DNA from 2 places in the Tigheibacillus halophilus genome. Region 1 is predicted to be linked to the other one. Evidence: predicted binding sites of a transcription regulator. Region 1 holds the regulator's gene; the other holds the start of a gene.
The links. The regulator Rex, encoded in region 1, represses fermentation and respiration genes when NADH is low (regulators of the CRP and FNR family bind a similar motif). The targets are predictions, from matches to a motif close to TTGTGAAATATTTCACAA.
Positions count from the first base shown of each region.

Region 2: a site for Rex is predicted at 2,589-2,606, ahead of ACFSMW_RS05130 (cytochrome c oxidase subunit 2A). Genes of this name have one in related genera too.

Region 1 covers NZ_JBHUIZ010000016.1:6,900-11,324, forward strand. The annotation lists gene ACFSMW_RS17935 (ABC-F family ATP-binding cassette domain-containing protein) at 1-681, opposite strand, end outside; gene moaC (cyclic pyranopterin monophosphate synthase MoaC) at 908-1,402, shown strand; gene ACFSMW_RS17945 (redox-sensing transcriptional repressor Rex) at 1,404-2,045, shown strand; gene ACFSMW_RS17950 (nuclear transport factor 2 family protein) at 2,222-3,274, shown strand; gene ACFSMW_RS17955 (YdiK family protein) at 3,382-3,582, opposite strand; gene ACFSMW_RS17960 (CPBP family intramembrane glutamic endopeptidase) at 3,588-4,301, opposite strand.
Region 2 covers NZ_JBHUIZ010000003.1:910,974-915,398, reverse strand. The annotation lists gene ACFSMW_RS05150 (formate--tetrahydrofolate ligase) at 1-187, opposite strand, end outside; gene ACFSMW_RS05145 (cold-shock protein) at 499-699, shown strand; gene ACFSMW_RS05140 (isoprenylcysteine carboxyl methyltransferase family protein) at 827-1,357, opposite strand; gene ACFSMW_RS05135 (type III polyketide synthase) at 1,357-2,442, opposite strand; gene ACFSMW_RS05130 (cytochrome c oxidase subunit 2A) at 2,704-2,841, shown strand; gene ACFSMW_RS05125 (cupredoxin domain-containing protein) at 2,871-3,374, shown strand; gene ACFSMW_RS05120 (b(o/a)3-type cytochrome-c oxidase subunit 1) at 3,374-4,425, shown strand, end outside.

The sequences.
Region 1 (4,425 bases):
CTTGTCCAAGAAATAACGGTCGTGAGAGACGATGACGACCGCACCCGGATAGCTTGAAAGATACCCTTCCAGCCATGTCAGTGTTTCAATATCCAGATGGTTGGTCGGTTCATCCAATATTAATATATCTGGTTTTGCAAGAAGCAATTTACCGAGTGCCAATCGTGTTTTCTGACCGCCGCTGAGTTCATTGATCACGGTGGCTTCATCGTAATCACCAAAATGCAACCCGTGCAGTACTGTACGAATTTCTGACTCATAATTGTAGCCGCCGGCTTTTTCAAAGGCATGCTGCAGCTGGTCATAATTTTTAAGCAGCTGTTCATAATCATTGGAACTCAAAGCCGCAGCATTGGCCATTTTTGTTTCTAACTCGCGAAGTTTCTTTTCCTGTTGAAGAATATCGGTGAAGACTTCCAGCATCTCATCCCAAATGGTATGCTCTGATTCAAGGCCGGTATGCTGAGATAAATAACCAGTACTGACATCCTTCGGTTTGAAAAATTCGCCCGTGTCATACGATTGCAGGCCGGCCATGATCTGAAGCAGGGTAGATTTTCCCGCTCCATTTCTGCCAACAATAGCCATCCTGTCTTTCATTTTTACTTCCAATTTGATATCGGATAATATTTCATCGGCTCCAAAGGATTTGGAGATGCCGTTGAGTTGCATCAAAATCATACGCTTTCACCTCTATTGATAAATCCTCCCACATCTCAGTGTATCTTAAAGGGAATCAACTGGGCAATCCTTTTGTGAAAAGAATCACGACTTCCGAACGATTTTCTGCTAGAATAGGAATGAGATCTTTTGAACTATTTGCTTTGTTCTTGGTTATTATACATTGGGAACGACAAAATGATATCAGAAATAAAACATATTAGTGAAGGGAAGGATGACGGTACAGATGGCTGAATTCACACATTTTAACGAGCAGGGACATGCCCGAATGGTTGATATCAGCGGCAAAGCGGACACAGAACGTACAGCGTTGGCTGCAAGCAGTATTTTCGTCAATGAGGAAATCCATGAAGGCATCGTGAAGCAAACAATAAAAAAAGGCGATGTACTTGCTGTTGCACAAGTAGCGGGAATCATGGCTGCCAAAAAAACGTCTGACTGGATACCGATGTGCCATCCGCTTTCACTGAAAGGCGTCGATATATCTTTTAGCTGGGAGCAAGCGGGAGATACGTATGAATTGAAAATAGAAGTCTTTGTAAAAACCAAGGGAAGTACCGGGGTGGAGATGGAGGCGCTGACAGCCGCATCTGCGACGGCATTGACAATTTATGATATGTGTAAGGCATTGGATAAAGGGATGGTTATCGGCCAAACATATTTATTGGAAAAGAAGGGCGGGAAATCCGGGGATTTCCATCGGGGCATGAAGGAGGAGTAATATGGAACGCAAAATTCCACAAGCCACTGCAAAGCGTTTGCCGCTTTATTATCGTTTTTTAAATAATTTACAGCATCAAGGCAAATCACGGGTTTCATCTAAGGAGCTGAGTTTGGCTGTCAAGGTTGATTCAGCGACTATTCGCAGAGATTTTTCTTATTTTGGCGCTTTAGGCAAAAAAGGATATGGCTATAATGTAGAATATTTATTGGGTTTTTTCCGTAAAACATTGAACCAGGATGAATTGACGAATGTGGCAATCATCGGTGTTGGTAATTTAGGTACAGCATTTTTACATTATAATTTCTTGAAAAATAATAACACCAAAATCGTGATGGCATTCGATGCAGATCCTGAGAAAGCGGGCCAGGATGTTGAAGGAGTCCCTATTTATTCAATCGATGAGCTGGAAGAAAAACTGAAGGACGTGAAAGTGGCTATTCTGACAATCCCCGCGCAGGTCGCAGATGCTGTCACCGAGCGATTGGTCAATTGCGGGATCGAAGGCATTCTGAATTTCACTCCCGCCAGGATCAGTGTGCCAAGTCATATTCGCGTACATCATATCGATTTGGCGGTTGAACTCCAGGCATTGGTATATTTCCTGAAGCATTATCCTTTAAATGAAAAAGAAGAAATATGAGCATAACAACCTGGCAGCGGATTTTCGCTGCCAGGTTTTTTTATGTACAGGATAGTCATGGGTATTAAGGCTCAATATTTTGAAAAGATGGTACTTTCGACATCTTCTATTCATCGCTTGCATTGGCTATGATGAATTGGTGAGAAAAAGAAAAACGTAGAGGAGAAGTGCAAACAATGTGGGGTAAAAAACTGATGGCTCTTTGCGTGATGCTATTACTGAGCTTGGCTATTGCTGCCTGTTCAGACAACGCCAGCAAAGATAAGAAGGATGAAGACAAAACGAAAACAGAAGAAAAGGGCAGTAAAGTTGCTGCGGCAGAAAAAACAGAGACAGACAAAGAAAAAGAAAATGCTGTCGCTAGCGATGAAGTGTTATTTGCTGTATTGGATGCTAATTTGCAAGCATACAAAGATAAAGACCTTGATGCGTACATGGACACGATCCATAGTGGATCTCCTGTGTTCGATACGACCAGACAACAGATGGAAGCGATCATTGACAAAGATCTGGACATGGAAATCACGGATATGAAAGTAGAAGAGAAAAACGAGGATAAAGCAAAAGTGAGTTATGTGCAACGGACTGTAGCGAAGGAACCAATTCCCGAATTTAAAAACAATGAAGTGAAGGGTTATCATGAACTGCGCCAGGAAGACGGCCAATGGAAAATTTACGCCTCACAGGCGAACGATGTGACGTATCTGGATGAGGATGGCAATCCGATTGATGAAGATACGATTGCAGAAACGCAGGCAAGTGCTGATAATGGTGAAATGGACGGACAATATGCAGATCAGCTAAAGCAGATGCAGCAAACCATCGCCATGAAATTGACGGTAGCGGAATATACTGAAGATGATGGCTTTGCTTCCGCACTTTTCACCATTGCTGATGGGAAATATAAGGATAACCAGGTTACATTGGAATATGTAGCAGGTGCCAAGGGCGAGCTTTCACCGAAGGAATGGATGGAGCTTGTGCGAGAACAGTATACAGCACAGGTCGGCGACAAGTTCGATTTGCAAGTTTACGATACGACGAAGAATGAAACGATGTTCGAATTGGTTATCAAAGCTGACGATGACCAGATCGATCAGGCACAAATCGGCCGTGTTTTCTTTAAAGGGAATGATTTGTACGCAGTGACATTCGGTGCTTCAGGGGCGGATGAAGTCCCTAAAGAAGTCAAACAGGATTTGACAAAGGTATTGAAAAAGGTGAAATAGGAATCGATCAAACGGGTTACTCTGGAAAAGACAGCATGTCTCAATCAAAAGCGAATGTCTCGTTCAACCAAAAAAGCGTCCATCGCCTGGACGCTTTATATAAAAAGTTATTTTTTTTGATCCCGTTTCAGTTTAAAATGCAATCCTATTAATTTGAACCCCATGCCGAAATCCAAGGTGGCAATCACTGCCAATAACATAGTAGTGATATTCCACATCGTGTCATGCGCGCTGCGGACCGCAAAAAATATGAATAAGGCCCCCATGGCGAAATATAAAATAGCCCGGCTGATAAGAGATGAAATCATAAAAGTTATCCTCCAATAATTTGCTGCTGTATGAAATTCATTTGCTGTTCCAATTTTTCCATTTTTTCCGGGGTCAACAACAGCTGCCCCAATACTGCGGTCGTGTTCATCCCCATATGAACAAGGATTGGAACGATAATCCGTTTTGTCTTGACATATAGAAATGCAAATGTGAGCCCCATAGAAGCATACACCAGAATGTGTTTAGGGTCTTGATGGATAACAGCGAAAATGACTGATGAAATCAATGCGGCTATCCAAAAATTGGTGCGGTTATACAATGCTCCGAAGATGATTTTTCGGAACAGGATTTCCTCCAAAATCGGTGCGATCAACACAGGAATGACGTAGAATATTGGAAATGCTTTTGATATATCCATGATATTTTTCGTGTTTTCCGATTCTGTTTTTATACCGAATACATGGATTTCAATATTTGCAGCTAAAGCTTGTGCTGCCAGTGCCATAAATACGCCGCCGATTATCCATCCAACCGTGGTGCCTGTGGCGGATGCGTCCGGGGATACTCCTTCCTTCATATCCGGTTTCATCAATAGAAGGAAGACGACAAGGCCGGCGAGGAAACTGAAAATGGTAAAGTAAATGATTGCCTCGGCCTCTGTCAGTTTAAATAGAAAGTAAAATAAAGGGGCGCCAAGAATTACGGAAAATTGCATAATCACGTAGGAAATGACTACCCACCAATAGCGTTTTGTCAAAGTATAACCGTCCCTTTCGAAATTGGAATCATCTATTCATTGTATGTGCTTGAACATTTTTTATTTCAAATCCAACTTTATTTATCATGCACAATGCTATAATATAATTCATTCTAACATATTA
Region 2 (4,425 bases), on a different contig from region 1:
TAATAGATGTAACCAAAATGATTTTACCATCTGGCCGATCCGCTAACTTTGGCAGTAATTTATCCGATAATTTCGCTTTCGTATGTCCATAAGGTTCAAAATCGTTCTCATCAATTCCTAATTCCGCAGCAATCTCAGTAATCGGCTTCAATGAAGCCTCTTGCGCTATATCAATATCACTTTTCATTGCAGAATCCCCCTTTTTGATTTGGCCATGGCTATATCATAGCACGATTTGAGAGAATTGCGTTGCAGCAATAAAGCAAAATTTGAAACAATAAACAAGATAAAATAAACAATTTAGATTTTACAGGTGTTTTCTGATATTAATCCCTTGACTGGAAAAGCCAAATGGGCTATATTTGAGGCAAGCAAAGAAGTTTTAGTACTATTAAACAGACCTTTTAATGCAGAAATGCAATTGGATCATTATTTGATAGTCACTGATCTGCTTTGTATTAACACGTTTCGCGTGATGGGTTTTAGGAGGATTAATACATGGAAAATGGAGTAGTTAAATGGTTTAACGCAGAAAAAGGTTACGGCTTTATTCAAGTCGAGGGTGGCAACGATGTATTTGTCCATTACTCTGCCATTCAGGAAGAAGGCTTCAAAACATTGGAAGAAGGACAGGAAGTCACTTTCGAAATTGTCGAAGGTGAGCGTGGTCCTCAAGCTGCCAATGTCATGAAGAAATAATACAATTCATGATTCACTAATAAAAGAAGCATAGGACCGTCCCATAAGTCTTGAAGAGACATGGAGACGGCCCTTTTTTTGTTCAAAGTGAATATAACATTGTCCTATCTGCTTGTTGTATTCCCTTTTATAATTTAACCGTTTGTTCTTTTGCTACCGCTGCCAAAGCTTTTTCTTCCTGCGGTATTCTGATTTTCAAAAGAAGCACATGCAAAATCGGAAAAATAAACGCTGAGTAAAAGGCCCCGAACAAAAAGGGGATAAGAAACAGTTCAGCTGCTACAATAAAGTAGTTAGGATGTTTGACGTACTTATACGGCCCTTTTTTAATCAGGGCGACTCTCGGCAAAACAATGATTTTTGTATTCCAAAATCTGCCCAGTGTTTGAATACACCACACTCTTGCAAGCTGTGTCGCAATAAATAAGCATAAAATAACAATGCTCGGAGCGAGGCTTTTCTGTGATCTGAGTGTGGTTTCCAGAATGATTCCGCAAAAAAACAAACCATGCATTATGATGAACCATTTGTAGTGCTCACTGCCAGTTTCTATCCCGCCCCTCTCTTTCATCCACTTTTCATTGCTTTTGGCGATTGCCAGCTCAGCAAGACGCTGACAAATAATAAATATGATAATAATCCACATCCATGCTGCCATTATCTCCACTCCAATAACATTAATTCTGATGAAAACCCGGGACCAAGTGCTGATAAAATGCTTTTGTCACCCTGTTTCATACCATTTTTCAGCCATTCCTTCAATACATACAGAACTGTAGGGGACGACATGTTGCCATGATTGTATAGAACTTGATAGGAATAGATAAGCTGTTCTTTTTTTATGGACAAAGCGCTTTCCATCGCCTGAAGCACCTTTGCACCTCCTGGATGCACGATATATGAATCAATTTCATCAGCATTACAAGAGAGCATATCCAAAAATTTCAGGCAGTGTGTCTTCCAGATTGTTTCCACCAACAAAGGTATACTTTTGGAAAATATCACCTTCAAACCGTTTTCGCTAATCTCCCAGCCCATCACGTCCTCTGTATTTTTTTCAGTATGGGAGCTTGACAAGATAACATGGGGCTTGATGCCTTTTAGGTAGTGCAGATATTTTGACTTGGTACCAAGTAGTAAAACAGCGCTTGTCCCATCCCCAAATAAAGCGGTACCGATAAAATTGCTTTTTTCCTGGTCACTTTTTTGGAAGGTCAGACTGCATTGTTCTGTACAGATCAGCAGACATGTCTTGTCCGGATGTGCGCTGATCCAATCTGATGCATGCGAAAGGCCAATGGCTCCTCCAGCACAACCAAGTCCCCAGAGAGGCATCCTTTTGGTGTCCGGGCGAAAGGGCCGCTTGTTCATGATCCTGGCTTCCAATGATGGTGTTGCGATGCCTGTGCTGGAAACGAAGATCAGCATATCGACCGCCTCATAGGGTATATCGTTATGCAGAAATTGCTGGTCAGTTAAACATGTATCGATTGCCTTCAATGAATCCTCTAATGCGCATGTTAAATAAAGCCGATTTCTATCTGAAAAGGGATGCTCCTCATAGAACCACTGTTCATTTACTGAAAACTGTCTCTCATTAATCAAAGCAGAATCAAATACCTGCAACAACCTTTGCATCTTTCTCTCAGGATAATCAAACAAAGCGTTTACGATGTCTTTCACAGCTTCCTGGCTATAACTATACCGTGCATGCTGCGTTCCAACAGACCCGATTACCGTCATTTTCTCACCAATCTTCTTATAGTTCTCTTCTTCATCAGTCTCGTTCTTATTTTGTCTATATTTACCTGTTTTATTACATGGATTTTCACAGTTTTTTCACAAACTTTTCTAACCAAAAGGTTCGAAAAAACCATTTGATAGTACGTTTGTGAATAAATGTACAAATTGTGAATGATGCCTAACCTCCCACAAAACACTTTTCAATTTTTGTATGATGAATACATAGGAAACAGCCATCACATAGAAAGGAAGTCGTTGACCATGGCAAAAGAAGAAAAAGCTGTAAAAAAGGCTGACAAAGAGCTTAATTTAAAAGGAACCTTTATCTCTGTCATGTTTGTTGGTATTTTCATCATCATCAGCTGGGTTGGAGCTTTTGCTTTATTTTTATCAAGATAAGAGATTTTCATTCAAAGGAGGGAGCATTCATGCATTTGCATAAGTATGAGAAAATATGGCTTATTTTTGGCATCGCATCTTTAATTATCTTTTTGGCAATTTTAGGTTATGGTGCGTTTTGGAAAGGAACCCACCCTCAAAGCCATGGTGAGACTATCAATCCGAATCATGTCGACCAAAACGAGTCATTCCAGGAAGAACATCTTGGTCTAAATAAAATAGGAGATAAACGTTATGTGGTCAATATTCTCGCATCCACGTTCAACTATGACCTTGGCAAAGATAAAGACGGAAATCCTGTGAAACAAATTCGTGTTCCAAAAGGGTCAAATGTTTTATTTCAGGTAACCACAAAAGATGTGGTTCATGGTTTCAATGCTGCCGGAACCAATGTGAATATGATCGTTGAACCGGGTTATATCAGCAGCTATGAAACAGTTTTAAACAAACCTGGTGTCTACACAATCGTATGTAATGAATATTGCGGTGTAGGACATCACATGATGTATGCTACTTTGGAGGTGTATGAATAATGGCGATACCGATGAAAGATGAAAGCACCCAGGCGAAAACCCTGACAATCACCAAGCCAGAAGCGAGATTGTATATGTCATTCATCCATGTGGCATTTATTGCCTTACTGGTTGGAGGTGCGATGGGGTTATTGCAAACACTTGTCAGATCAGGCAAATTCACCCTGCCTTTTGGAATCGGCTATTATCAAATACTAACCGTTCACGGTGTGATACTTGGACTTGTCCTGACAACTTATTTCATTATCGGTTTTCAATTTGCATTGATGGGTAAAACAGTCGGCATATCTAAAAAACAAAGAAAAGCCGCTTGGCTGAGCCTTTGGGTAATGGTAGCGGGCACACTGATGGCATCGATTACCATACTGCTTGGCAAAGCAAGTGTACTATACACGTTTTACGCGCCTTTAAAGGCACACCCGGCGTTTTATATCGGTCTCGCTTTAGTGATTATTGGCAGCTGGATAGCGGGGTTTGTCAATTGGCGGCAATTATATTTATGGAAAAAACAGCATCCTGGTGAAAAATCACCTCTGCTTGCATTCATGGTTGTTATCAATATGATTATGTGGTTCATTGCGACACTGGGAGTTGCCGCAACTGTATTGATCCAGTTTATTCCATGGTCACTCGGCTATTCAGCAACAATCAATGTACTGGTCAGCAGGACCTTGTTCTGGTATTTTGGGCACCCGCTTGTATATTTTTGGCTGCTGCCGGCCTATATGGCATGGTATGCCATTATCCCAAAAATCATCGGCGGCAAAATCTTCAGTGATTCCCTGGCGAGAATGGCTTTCATTCTGTTCTTATTCTTTTCCATACCGGTAGGCTTTCACCACCAGCTCACGGAGCCTGGTATCGATGCAACATGGAAATTCATACAGGTTTCTTTAACTTTCATGGTAGTGATCCCAAGTCTGATGACAGCATTTTCGATGTTTGCAACCTTCGAAATTACCGGTCGTAAAAAAGGATTTAAAGGATTATTTGGCTGGTTCAGGCATTTACCATGGAAAGATGTTCGTTTCTTTGCACCATTTATTGGGAT